2 regions of the Longimicrobium terrae genome follow, and region 2 is predicted to be linked to the other one. Evidence: riboswitches for the same ligand, from Rfam matches in the RefSeq annotation. Region 2 holds a riboswitch; the other holds the start of a gene.
The links. A riboswitch is a leader RNA that binds a small molecule or an ion and turns the genes downstream of it on or off. The one in region 2 is predicted to bind cobalamin.
Positions count from the first base shown of each region.

Region 1: another riboswitch for cobalamin. It lies ahead of HNQ61_RS28280 (ABC transporter substrate-binding protein); the one in region 2 lies ahead of HNQ61_RS19550 (ribonucleoside-diphosphate reductase subunit alpha).

Region 1 is NZ_JACHIA010000005.1:69,566-78,473, forward strand. Features, by position in the region: gene HNQ61_RS10460 (DUF5916 domain-containing protein) at 1-40, shown strand, start outside; gene HNQ61_RS10465 (YncE family protein) at 1,060-2,121, opposite strand; gene HNQ61_RS10470 (TonB-dependent receptor) at 2,130-4,262, opposite strand; gene HNQ61_RS10475 (ATP-binding cassette domain-containing protein) at 4,252-5,094, opposite strand; gene HNQ61_RS10480 (iron chelate uptake ABC transporter family permease subunit) at 5,091-6,074, opposite strand; gene HNQ61_RS28280 (ABC transporter substrate-binding protein) at 6,071-6,988, opposite strand; cobalamin riboswitch at 7,137-7,271, opposite strand; gene HNQ61_RS10485 (PQQ-dependent sugar dehydrogenase) at 8,016-8,908, shown strand, end outside.
Region 2 is NZ_JACHIA010000014.1:110,997-119,904, reverse strand. Features, by position in the region: gene HNQ61_RS19580 (WD40/YVTN/BNR-like repeat-containing protein) at 1-384, shown strand, start outside; gene HNQ61_RS19575 (MoaD/ThiS family protein) at 381-686, shown strand; gene HNQ61_RS19570 (hypothetical protein) at 986-1,273, shown strand; gene HNQ61_RS19565 (acyl-CoA thioesterase) at 1,324-1,779, opposite strand; gene HNQ61_RS19560 (hypothetical protein) at 1,903-2,181, shown strand; gene HNQ61_RS19555 (ribonucleotide-diphosphate reductase subunit beta) at 2,248-3,249, opposite strand; gene HNQ61_RS19550 (ribonucleoside-diphosphate reductase subunit alpha) at 3,420-6,248, opposite strand; cobalamin riboswitch at 6,510-6,701, opposite strand; gene HNQ61_RS19545 (dihydrofolate reductase family protein) at 7,284-7,982, opposite strand; gene HNQ61_RS19540 (NAD(P)-dependent alcohol dehydrogenase) at 7,982-8,908, opposite strand, start outside.

The DNA of each region.
Region 1 (8,908 bases), on a different contig from region 2:
TCTTGCCCTGAAGATGACGTACTGGTTGCCGGTGCAGTGAGCCGGCCCGAGGCGCGGGACGTCGTCCCGAGGGATGACGGGGTGGGGCGCTCCCCTGGTGAAACCGCACGAACGTGCCATCCTGACGAGGCGCCGGAGGCACCTGCTCCCGCCCCACAGTCTGGCGCCGACGAAGGATCTGCTTTCCCCGCGGGAACGGGCGTGCGTGTCGCGACGTTGGCTCGGCGGATGGTAGATCCTTCGGTCGCGCATGGGCTCGGCGTGGCGGAGGGGGCGGCGCACGCTCCCTCAGGATGACATGGCTGGGCGTGGGCGTGGTAACTGGAATCCCCACAACAACATATCATCCTGAGGAGGCGGCGAAGGCACCTGCCTCCATCCACACTCCGGCGCCGGCGGAGGATCTGCTCTCCCCGCGAGAACGGGCGTGCGTGTCGCGACGTTGGCTCGGCGGGATGGTAGATCCTTCGGTCGCGCATGGGCTCGGCGTGGCGGAAGGGGCGGCGCACGCTCTCTCAGGATGACGCCCGTTGGGCGCGCTCGGCATGCGGAGCGGGTTGAGAGCGCGAAGTCGGGACGCGGGGACGCAGGGACGCAGGGATGCGGCGGGGCGGCGGGGCGGCGGAAGCGCCTGGCAAAGAGACTTGCCGCCGCCAAGGCGACGTGCAGACGCTCGCCGCGGCGGGTGGCGGGAGGACGGAACGCAGAACCGGCCCGGGCGCGAAGCGCCGGGCCGGTTCTTTTCATCGGGGCGGAAGAAGCACCGCGAGGGTGGCGACGACGCGTGAGGGATTCGCGCCCGGAGGGCCGAGAACCCGGTTCGCGCGTGCTTCATCTCCGCTTCGCGAACCCGACCGTGGCGCGAACCGGGGGCTCGGCGCCGTTGGCAACAGCTGTATCGTTGCCTACGGCGCGCGAAGCCCGGCCCCGCGCAGCGGGGACACGCACAGAACCGCAGTGCGTGAGTGCTGGGTGCGTGAGTGCGTCAGTGCTTGAACAGCAGTGCTCAGTGCCCGGTGCTCAGTGCCCGGGTGCAGAAGACGCAACCCCCCAACAGGATCAGTCTTCTTCAAAGATGTCCGCGAACGCCATCCCCACCGGGCAGATTCCCGTGCGGACGGTGCGGTCCAGCGTGCTCGGCCCCGTGAGCCGGTACAGGAACCCGCGGTCCGTGCAGCTGCCGTAGTCGCTGATGAGCAGGCGGCCTTCCGGATCAAACTCCACGTCCGCGATCGCCGTGCTGCCGCCCGGCTTGATGGCGCCGGCCTGCGAGATGGGAAAGGTGTTGGAGAACGGATCGTACGCGAACACGCCCAGCCCGTACCCGCCCACGAACAGCACCGGGCCGGGGCCCACTTCCAGCGCCGTGGGCGCGGCGCCAAAGCCGGTGCGGTGCTCCACTTCCGTCAGCGAGGTCATGTCGATGACGGAAAGCGATCCGCTGGGCGTGGAGTAGCTTCCCGAGTTCAGCACGTACAGCCGGGTGCCGATGGCAACCGCCGCCACCGGGTTCACGCCCGTGAGCGGAATGGTCTTGGTGACCACCAGGTTGCTGTTGAGCACCGTGATGCTTCCCGGGCCCGCCGGGTTGAAGTTGACCAGGTTGGAGTTGAGAATGAACACCTGGTTCTGCGCCACCGTGATGGCCGACGGATAGGTGCCCACCGCGATCTCCGGCCCGGCGGTGCCGCTCACCGTGCGGACGGTGGAAACGGTGTTGCGCCCCGGGTTGGCCACCATGGCCAGCGTGTCGTTCAGGAACGCCACGCCGGTCGCGCCCGAGTTGGCGGGAAGGGGCACGTTGTGGCGCACCGTCCCCGTGCGCAGGTCCACCACGGCCGCGAACGGATAGGTGCCCATGGGAACCACGGCGGTGGTGCCCAGCACGGCCACGTCCACCGGCGTGCCCTGCGCGCCCAATCCAACGGTGCGGATGGCCACGCCCGCGTCGCCGTCGCGCGGAACGAGCGACAGGGTGCGGTCGATGCTGTTGACCACCACCACCAGGCGCTCCTGGATCTGCGGCAGGTTGGGGCTGTCGTCGTCCAGGCACGCGGCCGCGCCGGTGAGCCCGGCAAGGGCGGCAAAGGTGAAGAGCCTGCGAACGAATCGATTCTGCATGGTCGTCTTTACATCGGGGGAAGAGAACCCGCGCGCGACAGGCGCACGGTGAAGCGAACCCGGCGTCCGGGTTCGGGAAATCCGGCGATCAGCGCGCCCCGCTCGTCCAGGGCGCGGTCCACGTCCAGCAGGGTGCCCGCGGTCCACCGCCGCATCCGCCAGTCACGCCCGGCGGAGAACTCCGTCGTCCAGTAGCCCGGGATGGCGTTGGCGTCCGTGGGCGACGAGTTGCGGGTGCCGGTGTAGCGGGCGCGCGCTTCCACCCGCCACGCTCCCGGTGCCCACGCCGCGCCCATCAGCGCCGTGTGCCGCGGGCGGTAGACCACCTGCACGTCTTCGTCCGTCTCGCGGTCGTAGGTGATGCGCGCCAGTGCATACGACGCGCTCACCCGCAATGCGCCACGCGCGGCCTCGCCGCGCGCCTCGGCGCCGCGCCGGTGCGCGTTCACGTTGGCGGGCGACCAGCGCTCGTTGAAGCGCCGCATCCACACGATCATGCCGCGCACGTCGCTGTCGTACGCGGCGGCGGACCCGCTCACCCGCACTCCGTTGATCTCTCCCGCCGCGGTGGCGCCGCCCTCCCACTCGTTGGGCACCCGCTCCGCGCGCAGCTCCGGGTTGGGCACGATCCCCACGCCGTCGCGAAAGAACTGGTCGCCCAGCGAGGGCGGGCTGAAGGCGCTGCGGTTGGCCAGGTGCACGCGCACGGCGGACAGGTCCACCGCCAGCGTCAGCCCGCGGCTGCCGTACCATCCGCCGGTCACCCCGTCGCGGTCCACGCGCCCCTCCGCCTCCACCGTGGCCGGCCGGCCCAGCAGCCGCAGGTCCGTCCCCGCATGCCCGAACACGCCCAGCCCCGCCAGCGTCCGCGGCGCCTCGTCCGAAAGCGGCGCGGTGATGCGCTGCAGCTGCCCCTCCGCCCCGCCGCCCCACACGCGCACCGGCCCGCCGCGGACCGTTCGCGACGATTCCACCCGCGCGTTGAGCGTGCGCGCCCGCGTGGTGTCGTCATACGGGATGCCGAACGGGGGCGCCGGGTCCGCGAAGTGAATGCGCTGCACGGCTGCGGAAAGCACGGCCTGCGTCGGTCCGCGGCTCCACGCGGCGGAGGCGCGCCCGCGCGACATCTCTTCCCGCGCGTGCAGCGAGGGCGTGTGCCCCACGCCGGGCAGCCCGCGGTCCAGCCACTCCCATCCGCCGCGCAGCCGCAGGTCGCCGCCGGCCACGCGCCCGCCCGCCGCGCCGAACAGGCTGGCCTCCCCCAGGTCCGCGTTGGTCCGCCGGACGACGGTGGGATCGTTCACGTCGCGCGCGTAGTCGAAGCGGCCGGACATTTCCCGCGCGCCGCCGCCCGCCTGCACCGACCACCTCCCCAACGTTTCACCCCACTCCGCGCGGACACCGCGTTCCCCCAGCGTCCCCGCGGCAAGCTCCACCGCGCGCGACGTTTCGCCCGTCCGCGTCTGGATGAGGACCACGCCGCCCTCCGCCCGCGGCCCGTAGCGCGCCGAGCGGGCGCCGGGGAGCACGGTCACGCTTTCGATGGACTGCGCGGGGATGCCGCTGAGGTCCGCTTCGCCCGTCACCGGATCGTTGAGCGCCACGCCGTCCACCAGCACCAGCACCGCGTCGGCGCCGCTGCCGCGGATGCTCACCGTCCGCGCGCCGGTCGCGCCGGTGCCGCGGACCACCACGCCGGGCACGCGCTCCACGATTTCCGCCGCGCTGCGGGCGCCGGACGTCTGGATCTCCGCGCGCCCGATGCGCGTTCCGTCCGCCAGCGGGTCGGCCGCGGCCGCCGTGGCGCGCACCGTCTGCAGCCGCACCGGCGCGGGGGCCAGGGTGATGGCGATCCACACCTCCCCGCCGTTGCGCGCCTCCACCTCCGCGCTGGACGGCACGTATCCCGTCCGCGTGACGCGCAGCCGTTGCGGGCCCGGATCCACGCCGCGCAGGCGAAAACGCCCCGCCGCGTCGGTCGATGTCCGCAACCCCAGTTCCACGATCTCCACGATCGCCCGGTCGACGGGGTCGCCGCCGCGCTCCGTCACCGTTCCCGCCACCTCGCCCGGCCGCTGGGCGCTCAGGCGGAGGGGGACGATGACCATCATCCCGATCAGAAGCAGCCAGCTACGCCGCATCCACCCGCTCCGCGCCGTGCTCCATCCGCACGCACTGCTCGCCCGCGAGCGCGACCACCTGGGGCGCGCCGGTGTCCGGCCCGGGGCCGGGGTGCGCGGCGATTTCCACCGGCCAGCCGTACACGCGCTCCACCGTGGCGCGCGTCAGCACCTGCGCCGGCGGCCCGGACGCGGCCAGCTGCCCGTCCGCCAGCAGGATGAGGTGGTCGGCGTAGCGCGCGGCCAGGTTCAGGTTGTGGGTGACGAGCAGAACCGTCCGTCCGCCGTGCCCCAGGTCGCGCAGCAGTTCAAAGATCGCCATCTCGTGGGCGATGTCGAGCGCGGCGGTGGGCTCGTCCAGCGCCAGCGTGGGCGCCTCCTGCGCCAGCGCGCGCGCCACCCGCGCCCGCTGCCGCTCCCCTCCCGACAGCGTCGACACGGGACGCGCGGCGAGGGAGGATACGTCGCAGCGGCGCATCGCCTCTTCCACCGCGCGTCGATCGGCATCCCCTTCCCGCCGCCACGCGCCCAGGTGCGGGTAGCGGCCCATCGCCACGAGTTCGCGGACGGAAAGCGGGAACGCCGCCTCTTCGCCCTGCGGCACGACGCCGACTTCGCGCGCCATCGCCTCGCGCCCCCACGCCGCCACCGGCCGCCCGCCGAACGTCACCTCGCCGGCGGAGGGACGGTGGATGCCCAGCAGGATGCGCAGCAGCGTGCTCTTTCCCGACCCGTTCGGCCCCAGCACCGCCGTGCAGGCGTCCGCGGGGATGTGGACGGAAAGATCGCGCAGCGCCGGCCGGTCCGCCTCGGGATAGCGATAGGTGACGCCCTCGCAGTTCCACCCGCTCACGCCGGCCTCCTGCGCAGAATCCACAGAAAGAACGGCGCGCCGATGAAGGCGGTGATGACGCCGATGGGCAGCTCCGTGGGCGCGGTGGCCGTGCGCGCCACCACGTCCGCCAGGACGAGGAACGTGGCGCCGAGCAGGATGGACGCGGGGAGGAGAAAGCGGTGGTCGCCGCCCCACATCGTCCGCACCACGTGGGGGATGATGAGCCCCACGAAGCCGATCACCCCGCTCACACTCACCGAAGCCGCCGTCAACAGCGAAGCCGCGCCGTACGCGATCACCTTCACCCGCTCCGTGCGCACGCCCAGGTAGGCCGCCGTTTCCTCCCCGACGGCCAGCAGGTTCAGCGGCCGCGCCAGGCCGATCAGGATCAGCAGCGCCGGGCCGCCGGCGAGGGCAAGGAGGCCGATTTCCCGCCACGTGGCGCCGCCAAAGCTCCCCATCATCCAGAACAGCGCGGCGCGGAACGACTCCGTGTCGGCGAAGGTGAGGGCCAGCAGGATGCAGGCGTTGAAGAACGCGCCCACCACCACGCCGGAAAGCAGGAGGATGCGCGTATCCAGCGTTCGCCCGATGGACGCCGCCAGCCGCAGGACCAGGAGGATGGCGATCACCGCGCCGCCGAACGCCGCCAGCGCCACCGTTCCGCTCGCCGCCGACGCGCCCAGGACGATGGCGAACACCGCGCCCACCGCCGCGCCGCCGGACACGCCCAGCACGTACGGCTCCGCCAGCGGATTGCGCAGCAGCGCCTGGAACGTCGCCCCGCTGGCCGCCAGCCCCGCGCCCACCAGCGCCGCGAGCACGGAGCGCGGCACCCGCAGCCGCCGCACGATGGCGATGGTGGTGGGGTCGCCCGTGCCGCGCAGCGCGCCCACCACCTCGTCCACGCCCAGCCGCACCGCGCCCAGGCGCACGCTCAGCAGCAGCGCGCACGCGAGCAGCGCGGCCAGCACGGCGAGGCGAAGGGCGGGCTTCACTTTCCCGCCAGCTCCGGATGCAGGGCGTCGCGGAACATGCGCGCGGTGACGGCGATTCCCGGCCCCATGCGGTTGACCTCCATCACCGGAAGCGTGCGCACGGCGCCGGTGCGGAACGCGTTCAGATCCCGCCATCCCGGGCGCGCGGACAGTTCGCGCACCCTGGCCGGCCCGTCACCGTCGACCGGGAGGAGGACGATCTCCGGCTGGCGCTTCACCAGTTCCTCCATCGACACGTACTGCGGCTGGCCGGTGGCGTCGGGAAAGATGCTGCGCCCGCCCGCGGCTTCCAGCAGCTCGTACGTAAAGGTCCCGGGCCCCGCCGTCATCAGCGGCTCGTCGCCGATGACGAAAAAGGCGGAGCGCACCGGCAGGCCGGCGACGGAACGGTGCACTTCGTCGATCTGCGCGCGGACGGAGGCACGCACGGAATCCGCCGCCGCCGCGCGTCCCGTCACCTGGCCCATCGCGCCGATGATGCGGTACACGTCCGCCGTGTCCGTCGTGCGCACGGCAAAGAAGGGAATGCCCATCTCGCGCATGCGGTCGCGCGTGGGGTTGGGCCCGGCCGAGTTCCACCCGATCACCAGGTCCGGCCGCAGCGCGATCAGCCGCTCCAGGCTGGGGTCCAGCGCGCCGCCCACGGACGGAACGGAGTCCACGCCCACGTCCACGTCGTAGTCCGAGCGGCCGGCCAGGTGCCCCAGCGCGCCGATGGCCACCAGCGTTTCCGTCGCGTTCGGCGCGAGCGAGACGATGCGGCGGGCGGGCGCGGCAAGGCGCACCGTGTCGCCCGCGTCGTCCACCACGGCGATGGCGGACGGCGCGGCGGCGGGCGCGGCGCGATCCTCATTCCCGCACGCGGCGGCAAGGACGAGGAGCAGGACCGGGGCGAACCGGTGGATGAACGACAAAACGCCCGTCCTTCCCGAAGCGAATCGCGGGAGGAACGGGCGCGGACGGCGCCGGAAGGGTGCACACGGATGTGCCCCGGCCGGCGGATACGCGGACCCCGCTCCCCTCCCGCGAGGGGTTTGCATGTGCGGGAGCAGAGAGGGCCGCGTCTCCTGGCTCGAGGCGGTCCCCGCTCGCCTTCCCGGGGGTGAACCCAGTGGCGCGTGTGAGCGGGGCCGGGCCGGCGATGGGTTGCCGGGCCTCTTACAGTGGCGGGGCCGCGCCGGATTTTCACCGGCTTCCGTGAGGCCCTCCGTGCTTATGTGCGGGGGAAGCTAGTCCCGCGTGCACGGGATGTAAAGTGTTGCGGCGCCAACGTGCGGCCGCGCAGGGAGATGCACAGGCTTCGTCCATCCTCCTTCCCGCCACCATCCGTGCGGATCGTGATCCGGCACGGGCGGGGGGTCGCCGGTGACCCCCACCCGGGCTCGTACTACTCGCCCACCCCTCCCCCGCGAGAGCGGATAAATCCGCCGCTCACACAGCGGGAAGCCCGACACGTCGCCCACAGGCGCCGTTCGGGGCTTCAACTGCATGCCGCGATTCCACATACCAGCCGGGCGGCCACAGGCCGCGGAGGCGGACTTCGTGTGTTTCGAGGCGCGGTTTCAACCGCCGGACAGAACCCCGCCGCACCATCCGATCTCTCTTCCGCGCCGGGCTGGGGTGTGCTCCCTCTCCCACATCTGTTCGTGGGAGAGGGTCGTCGCGCGCAGCGCGCGGGGTGAGGGCCCGCGACGGCATCGTGTGCCGTGGTCCCGGCGTCCAGCGCAGATCCGCACCTCACACCATCCACCATCCTCTGCAAACCCGCCATCACCGCAGGCGCTGGCCCGTTCCGCTGCACGCCGCCGTGCATGGTTTCTGCGTTGCGCCGCGCTCCGGAAAACACATCGACCGGCACTCCTGTGCGTGAAGGCGCGACCTCATACGGTCCGCGCCACCGCCCGCGCATGCCGGCACCGCGCAACCCCGGCCCGCACATCCATGAAACGCAACATCCTGCTGGGCTCCCTTGCCGCACTGGTCGCGGCGACCGGCGCGCAGGCCCAGAACAACACGCCGGCCAAGCAGGTGGAGATGTCCGGGGTGCGCAACACGCCCGGCCGCCTGCCGCGGATCAACCCCGACGAGATCGCGCGCGGACTGCGCGTGCCAGCCGGCTTCACGGTGAACGTGTTCGCCGCCAACGTCGGCAACCCGCGCATGCTGGCGGTGGCGGAAGACGGCACGGTGTACGTCAGCCGCCGGGACAGCAGCGACGTGTGGATGCTGCGCGACCGCGACGGCGACGGCCGCGCCGACGAGCGCCGCCAGGTGGCGCGCGACATTCTCATGGCGCATGGCCTGGCGCTGCACGGCGGCAAGCTGTACGTGGCCTCCGTGCGCGAGGTGCAGTCCGCCGACATCCGCGCCGACGGGACGCTGGAGCCCATGAAGGTCATCATCAACGACCTTCCCGACGGCGGCCAGCACCCCAACCGTACCATCGAGTTCGGGCCGGACGGGATGATGTACATCTCCATCGGCAGCTCCTGCAACGCGTGCAACGAGACCAACCAGGAGCACGCCACCATCGTCCGTGCCAGGCCGGACGGAACGGAGCGCGGCGTGTTTGCGCGCGGCCTGCGCAACACCGTGGGATTCGGCTTCCATCCCCAGACGCGCGAGATGTGGGGCTCGGACATGGGCAGCGACTGGCGCGGCGACGACAGCCCCCCGGACGAAATCAACCGTATTCAGGTGGCCACGGACTACGGCTGGCCGCACTGCTACGCCAACCGCGTCCCCGACGACTATCTGGCCACGGAACCCATGGGGAGCCGCAAGGAGGAGCTCTGCCCGCGCACGGCGGCGCCGGTGCTCACCTACACGGCGCA
Region 2 (8,908 bases):
AGCTGGACGGACATCGCCAACGGCGTTCCATCGGACTTCGGCTTCGCCATGCAGATGCACCCGGCCGATCCCGACACCGTCTACATCATCCCGCTGGAATCCGACGAGTTCCGCTGCGTGCCTGAGGCCAGGATGCGCGTCTACCGCACGCGTGACGCGGGCGCCTCGTGGCAGCCGCTGACGGAGGGGCTCCCGCAGGAAAACGCGTACGAGACGGTGCTGCGCGATTCCATGACGTCGGACGGCGGCGCGCCCGCGGGCATCTACTTCGGGACGCGCAGCGGGCGGCTGTTCGGCTCGGCGGATGACGGCGACTCGTGGCGGGAACTCAGCGGTGTGCTGCCGCCCATTGTGTGCGTGCGCGCCGCCGTGGTGGGCGTATGAGCACGGCGGCGGTCCAGGCGGGCGCAATCACGTTCGAGCTTCCCGGCGCGCTGCGGCCGTACGCGGGCGGGCTCGCCACGGTGGCGTGCGAGGATGCGGGCACGACGGTGGGCGATGCGCTGCACACCCTGCACGCGCTCCACCCCGGCGTGGTGGAGCGCGTGCTGGACGAACCGGGCGATGTGCGGCGGCACGTGAACGTGTTTGTGGATGGCGAGAACATCCGCTTTCTGGATGGATTGCGGACGCCGCTTCCCGCCGCGGCCACCATCACCATCATCGCCGCCGTCAGCGGCGGCTGATGGTCATCATCGGATGACGGTGAAAGGTGTTCAGCGAATGAGGTGATCGCGATCAGCCGCGCGGTGGACCATCGGGTGCCGCGTGGGCGATTGGTCGAACGACCATCATCCATCATCAACAGTTCTGATCCGCGGAAGCACGCCACCGCGGCCGAGGGCGTACTCGCGTCAGGCAGATCGCGCGGTAGCGGCCACGAGAGAGCATCCTTCGCGGACGCGCACAGTACGCGAGAGTATCCTTTTCCGACGGTTCCAGCTAGATTGGATTCATCCATCGACCCACTCACGCTGGAGGAGCCATGAAGAAGATTCGCCTGGACGTCGCCGAACTCGAGGTTTCGTCGTTCACGACCGCGGAGTTCAACGAGCAGCGCGGAACGGTGCGCGGAAACAGCGGCTACACCTGCTACGCCACCGTCGCCGTCATCCGTACGCAGTGCGCCTACTACCCCGTCTCGTACTGGGGCGAGCAGACGTGCACGTGTCCCATGGTGCGCTACACCGATGACCCGCGCGACTGCCCGCCCATTCTGCAGCCCAATCCCACGATCGTGGACCCCACGTGCCCCGGCGTGACCGGCTGCTGATCCGCCGAATGCAGAAGCACGCCACCGATGCGGAGGCGTGCTTCTGTCATTCAGATCCCGTCATCAACGACTTCGTGCAGTCGCTGCGTACGGCACTCTGCCGGAGGTAATTCCTCCCGCGGATCGGGATCGCGGGCAGGGACCGCCGTGGGGCGGCCGTCCGCGCCCATGGCGACCAGGACGAACTCGCCGCGGCAGGCCAGGATGCGCTCGTCGCGGTCCATGAGCTCCACGTACATCTCCACGGGAATCGTCATGGAGGTGCGGCCCGTGGCGCTGATCCATGCCACCACCTCGGCGATGGAGCCTTCGGGAACGGGCTGCTTGAAGCTGATTTCGCTGGAGTGCACCGTCACCACCTTGGTGCGGCACCAGCGCGTGCCACAGATGAACGCGGCCTGGTCCATCCACGCCATTGCGGTACCGCCGAACAGCGTGTGGTAGTGGTTGGTGTGACTGGGAAACACGGAAAACACCATCCGCGTTTCGGCGGGAAGCATGGGCATGTGCAGATCGGGTTCAGGATCGGAAATGATCAGCCGCGCGGTCCTCACGAATGCGCGGAAGCGTCCTTTGCGGACGGTACCGGGTAGTTTGCGTTCATCCATCGCCCCACTCACGGAGGAGCCATGAAGAAGATTCGCCTGGACATCGCCGAGCTCGAGGTTTCGTCGTTCACCACCGCGGAACTGGCGGAGCAGCGCGGAACGGTGCGCGGCAACAGCGGTTACACCTGCTATCACACCGTCGCGCTGTACCGTACGGAGTGTGTGGATTACCCCATGTCGTACTGGGGCGAGGCGTCGTGCCCGTGCGAGCCGGTGGAGGACACGGACCCGAGCGTCTGCGGCATCCTGGACCTGCCCACCCTCACCGATCCCACGTGCCCCGGCGTCACCGGCTGCTGATCCGCCCCGGCGGTCGCGGTGCGGCGGGTGGATGGCGATCGCGCGCCATCCACCCGCTTTCGTTCATCAATCCCAGGAAAGCGCGGCGGACGACTGGTATTCCGTCACGGTCGTCTCAAAGAAGTTCTTTTCCTTTTTGAGGTCGATGGCCTCGCTCATCCACGGAAACGGGTTGGGCGAGCCGTAGCGTACGGGCAGGCCGATCCTTTCCAGCCGCCGGTCGGCAATGTGCTGCACGTAGTCGCGGAACAGGCCGGCGTTCAATCCCAGGATCCCGTGCGGCAGGCAGTCTTCCGCGTACGCGATCTCCAGTTCCACCGCGCGCTCGATCTTGGCGGACAAACGTGCGCGCAGTTCCGGCGTCCACACCCGCGGATTTTCCGCCACGATGCCGTTGATGAGGTCGATGCCAAAGTTCAGGTGCGTGCTTTCGTCGCGCAGAATGTACTGAAACTGCTGGCCGATTCCCGTCATCCGGTTCTGGCGGTGAAAGGAAAGCATCATCGCGAAGCCGGAGTAGAAGAAGATTCCCTCCATGATCACGTAGAAGCCCACCAGGTTCTCCACGAACTTCTGCGCGCCCTCCACCGTCTGCGTGTTGAAATCCGAGTCCATGAGCTCCGCCGTGAGCGCCATGTCGAACTCGTCCTTGCCCGCGATTGTGTTCACCTCGCGGTGCATGGTAAAGATTTCTTCCCCGTCCAGCCCCAGGCTTTCGACGATGTAGTGAAAGCAGTGCGTGTGAATGGCTTCTTCAAACGCCTGCCGCAGCAGGTATTGCCGGCATTCCGGGTTGGTGACGTGGCGGAAGATGGCAAGCACGATGTTGTTGGCCACCAGGCTTTCCGCCGTCGAGAAGAAGCCCAGGTTGCGCAGGATCACCCGCCGTTCGGCGGGGCTCAGGTCGCCGCCCTTCCACGTCGCAACGTCGCGCCCCATCGGCACTTCCTGCGGCTGCCAGTGGTTGCGGTTTCCGTTCAGGTAGTGCTCCCACGCCCAATGGTACTTGAGCGGCATGAGCTGGTTGACGTCCACGACGTCGGCGTTGATCAGGCGTTTTTCGGTCATTGGACGGGTCTGGAAGTGCGTGAGTGCTGGGTGCGTTAGTGCGTGAGTGCGAAAGATCAAAGGTTCAAGGGCGGCGGTTTTCGGCGGCTCGGTCGCGCAACCGGTTGCAGTCTCTGCCGATCCATGGAAATCCCGCCGTTCCTATTCCCTATCCCCTATTCCCTATTCCCTCACTGGCACGCTTCGCAATCCCCATCCAGGCTGCACGCCTCCGCCGGCAGCGGCGCCGGGTCGCTTCCCCGCTCCACGCGCACGTCGGACGAGGCGCTGACGGACTTCATCCACCGGGGCTGAAGTCCGCGCCGGTTCACGTCCACCGTGCTGGCCTCCACGCCGCCCGCGCCCACCGTGCGCAGGTAGTACGTGGTCTTGAGGCCGCATTCCCACGCCAGCATGTACATCTCGCTCAGGCGGCGGCCGCTGGGCCGGTCCAGGTACAGGTTCAGCGACTGCGCCATGTCGATCCACTTCTGCCGGCGCGCGGCGCAGCGGATCAGCCACTCGGCGTCGATCTCGAACGCGGTGCGGTAGCGGTCGCGCAGTTCCTGTGGTACGCGGGCGATCTCCTGCACCGAGCCGTCGTGGTACTTCAGGTCCTCCACCATCTCCGCGTCCCACAATCCCAGCGCGCGCAGATCGTCCACCAGGTGGCGGTTGATGACCGTAAAGTCGCCGGACAGGTTGCTCTTGGCGTACAGGTTCTTGTACGTGGGCTCGATGGACTGCGCGACGTCGCAGATGTTGCTGATCGTCGCCGTCGGCGCGATCGCCAGCATGTTGCTGTTGCGCATCCCGTGCGCGGCCACCGCGTTGCGCACCGGCGTCCAGTCCAGCCGCCCGCCGCGCGCCACGTCCACCGGAAGCCCGCGCTCCGCCTGCAGCAGATCGATGGTGTCGATGGGGAGCAGCCCGCGGTCCCACTTGCTGCCCGCGTAGCTCGCGTACGCCCCGCGTTCCGCCGCCAGCTCCGCCGAGCCCAGGATGGCGTGCCACGACACCAGTTCCATGCTCTCGTCCGCGAACTCCACGGCTTCGTCGGACGCGTAGGAGAGGCCCAGGCGGTGCAGCGCGTCCTGGAATCCCATGATCCCCAGGCCGACGGGACGGTGGCGCAGGTTGGCCGCCTCCGCCTCGGGAATGGGGTAGAGGTTGATGTCGATCACGTTGTCCAGCATGCGCACGGCAGTCCGAACGGTGGCGGCAAGTCGCTCCGCGTTCAGCCCCCCGGGCCCGGTGTGCGCGGCCAGGTTGATGCTGCCCAGGTTGCACACCGCCGCCTCGTCCCGGCTGGTGTTGAGCAGGATCTCGGTGCACAGGTTGGAGTTGTGGACGACGCCGGCGTGGTCCTGCGGCGAGCGCACGTTGGACGGGTCCTTCCACGTCAGCCAGGGATGCCCCGTTTCGAACAGCATGGAAAGCATCTTCCGCCACAGCTCGGACGCGCGCACCCGCTTGTGCAGCACAATCCGCCCGTCATCCGCCATCCGCTCGTACTCGGCGTAGCGGGTGTCGAAGGCGGCGCCGTACAGGTCGTGCAGGTCCGGCGTGTCGCTGGGGCTGAAGAGCGTCCACGGCCCGTCTTCGCGCACGCGCTTCATGAACAGGTCGGGAATCCAGTGCGCCGTGTGCATGTCGTGCGTACGGCGCCGGTCATCCCCCGTGTTCTTGCGCAGTTCCAGGAACTCTTCCAGGTCCAGGTGCCACGTTTCCAGGTAGGCGCAGATGGCGCCCTGCCGTTTGCCGCCCTGGTTGACCGCCACGGCGGTGTCGTTGGCCACCTTGAGGAAGGGGATCACGCCCTGGCTGCGGCCGTTGGTCCCGCGGATGCGCGAGCCCAGCGCGCGCACCGGCGTCCAGTCGTTGCCCAGCCCGCCACTCCACTTGCTGAGCAGGGCGTCGTCGCGGATGGCCTTGAAGATGTCGCCCAGGTCGTCCTGCACGCTGGTAAGAAAGCACGACGAAAGCTGCGGATGCCGCGTGCCGGCGTTGAACAGCGTGGGGGTGGATGAACAGAAGCGGAAGGTGGACAGCACGCCGTAGAATTCGATGGCGCGCTCCGTCCGCTCCGCCGCCTTTTCCGCCAGCGCGAGGCCCATGGCGACGCGCATCCAGAACCACTGCGGCAGCTCGAAGCGGGTGTCGGCGTCGTGCAGCAGGTAGCGGTCGTACAGCGTCTGCACGCCCATGAAGGCAAAGGCGCGGTCGCGCTCCGCCCGCAGTTCGCCCGCCAAGCACGGCACGTCAAACTCCAGCAGCGCCGGGTTCAGCAGCCCGGCGTCCACGCCGCGGCGCAGGTACGCGCCAAAGCGGGCGCCGTACAGCCGCTCCATGTCGTGCAGGGCCACGGGCGCGCCCAGCGCCTCGGCGTACACCTGCGTCAGCAGCAGCCGCGCGGCCAGGTACGCGTACTCCGGCTCGCGCTCCGTCCGCGCGCGGGCCGCCATCACCCCCGCCCTGCCGATCTCCTCGCGCGACACGCCGTCGTACAGGCCCGCCACCATGTCGCGGTACACGCCCTCCACGTCGACGGAAGGACCCAGCCCGGTGGCGGCTTCGGTGATGGCGGAGCGCAGAACGGCGCGGTCCAGCACCGACTCGCGCCCGTCCGCCTCGCGAATGCGGATGCGCCGCTCCGCCCGGCCGCGCGCCCGCGCCTCGCGATAGACGATAAAGCGCCGCGCGACGGAAAAGTGGCCGCCCGCCATCAGCTGCCGCTCCACTTCGTCCTGGATGCTTTCAATGCCGATGCGCTCGCCGCCCGCCGCTTCGATGGCGAGCGCGGCCTCGGCGCCGGTGGTCACGCGCTCCACCGCGTCGTCGATTTCCGAGTCGAGCGCGTCGGGATAGGGTACGCCGGCCTCGGCGCGGAACGCCATTTCCACGGCGTGCGCAATGCGGTCGCGATCGTACGGAACCAGCCGTCCGTCGCGTTTCTGAACGTGCGTAAAGCTTGTCGGGGAGCCGGCGGGAGTGCCGGGCGCGGGCGGGGCGAAGGGCAGAACGAGGTCGGTCACGGTCGCGGCTCCTGAACGGGGTGGCGGTCTCCCCTGTGGGAACGGTGCGCGGGCGTGCCCCCGCCCTCGCGGCGGGTGCGCGGATGGCGGAAAACACAAAGGCCCCAGGCGCAGTGCGCCCGGAGCCCGATGCGGCCCGGCGTGACGGAGAGGACGGCGGCGCTCCGCACCCGTATGGATGCGGCGGCCGCGTCACCCCTTCCTGCCGGGACGCTTCTTTCCCGTTCCCCTTCCCACGAGGGACACTACGGGCTCCGTGCTCTGGCAGGTCTTCTGGCTCGGGATTCATCCTCGGGAGAGCGCCTTCCCGCGGTTGCCCGCAGTGGCGTATATGCTCTCCGTCGTCCTCCCTCACAGCGGCGGGGCCGCCCCGGATTCGCACCGGGTTCCCTTTTCACGCACTCCGCGAGGAGTGCGACCAGACCACTATATCTTGTGGTCTGAGTATAGACGAGCACCACCTGTCCTGTCAAGCGCCTCGATTGTGCGTTCGCGGACGGGCGGAAGAGGCCCGCGGAATTCGCGGATTCAGGCGCTTGGGCAGCGCAGCCCGGTGCCTCAACAGACGCCGGGGGCGGCGGGCGCGGAATCAGGCGCTGATGCGCCAAGTGGCGCTGTGGTTTCTCGGGATTACCTGGCGCGCCGCCAGTGGCTAACGCCCCAGGGTATGTCATCCTGAGCGAGCGGCCATGCCGAACTTTCGGCTGCACGGTCATTTGCAGCGAGTCGAAGGATCTTGCCACATCGCCGGCCACGAGCACGTTGGTGCGAGTCTGAACCGATTCCCCACCTGCCGCGCGATCCGCATCCGCCGTGGCAAGATCCTTCTACTTCGCGCCATGGCTCGGGGTGGCGGAAAGTCTGGGGAGGCGCTTCGCTCAGGATGCCAGGTGGAGGGGCGTGACCTGGGGATGTGGCGGGAAGTGTGACGAGAGAGCGTTTCTAAACGATGATTCAGGAACAAGACAGAACGGCCGGAGAGCGGGTGCTCTCCGGCCGTTTTCGTCGCGTGGCCGCGCGCTACGAGACGCGGTAGCGGAGCCAGAGGAAGCCGCCTTCGCGCTGCTCGACGCCCTCCAGCGACAGGCGGTACGGCGTGCAATCCTCATCGTCGTCAAAGAGGGCGGGCGTGCCCATGCGCCCGTCCACCACCGGCGCCAGCAGCAGGCTCACCTCATCGATCAGCCCCGCGCGCAGCATCCCGCCGTTGATCCGCCCGCCGCCCTCCAGCATCAGCGTCTGCACCCCGAAGCCGGACGCGATCTTCCGCAGCGCGAGTGGCAGATCCACCTCCGCCGCGCCGGCGAGCAGGTACGACACACCGCGCTCCCGCAGAAACGCCAGGTACTCGTCCGACACGCGCTCTGTCAGGATGGCGACCACGTGATCGCCCTCGATGTCGCCGGACTCCCACGCCAGCCGCCCGCTCGCGTCGACGGCGAACACGAACGAATCGAACTCGCCCGGCGCGCGGAAATCGTCCCTCGCGCCGCCACCCGGGTGCTCGCGCGCGACCTCGGCATCGGACCGCAGGCCGCCGGCGAACGGCTCCATCGTCACGCGGCCGCAGATCCACCCGTCCGCGTCGTAGCTGGCGTGCACCTGCTCGTAATGCCGCCGCTCCTCCGGCGAAATCGGCCATCCATCCACCACGATGCGCCCGTCCACCGACGTCATCATGTGGCAGATGACACGCGGCCGCGAATCGGAATCCGCCATCACTGGTCCTTGCTGGGAAGAGTGGAGTTGTCGATGACGTACCGGAAGCGGGCTTCCTTCGCCACCACCTGCTCGAACGCCTCGTTGATCTGGTCGATGGGGATCACCTGCACGTCGGACGCGATGCCGTGCTCGGCGCAGAAGTCCAGCACCTCCTGCGTTTCGGCGATGCTGCCGATCATCGATCCCGCGATGCGGACGCGCGTCATGCTGACCGCGGCCAGGTCGATGGCTTCCTTTGGCGTAGGGACCAGCGTTCCGACCGTGACCAGCGTGCCATCGTGCTTCACCATCGACAGATACGGCTTCATGTCGAACGCTTCGGGGATGGTGGAAAGGATGAAGTCGAACGACGCGGCGTGCGCCTCCACCTGCTCCTTCTCGCTCATCACCACCACCTCGTCCGCGCCCAGCCGCAGCGCCTCGTCCCGCTTGTCCGCCGTCGTGGTGAGCGCCACCACCTTCTGCGCCCCGCGCGCCTTGGCAAGCTGCACGGCCATGTGCCCCAGGCCACCGATTCCCGCCACGCCCACGACATGTCCGGCGCCGATCTCCCAGTGCCGCAGCGGAGACCAGGTGGTCACGCCCGCGCACAGGATGGGCGCCGCCTTTTCCAGCGGGATCGCGTCGGGAATGCGCAGCACGAAGTGCTCGTTCACCACGATCTCGTCGGAGTAGCCGCCGAAGGTGATCTCGCCCGTCTTTTCGTCCACCGCGTTGTAGGTAAAGACGGCGGGCGGGTTCTGGTACTGCTCGTCCGGCTTGCCACGCTGGTCCTCGGCGCCCCAGTAGATCATGCAGCCCACGCCCACGCGGTCACCCACGGCGTGCGCGCGCACCTCGCCGCCCACTTCCGCCACGATGCCCACGATCTCGTGGCCGGGCATCCAGGGGTAGTGGGTGGCCAGCGGTCCGCCCCACTCGTC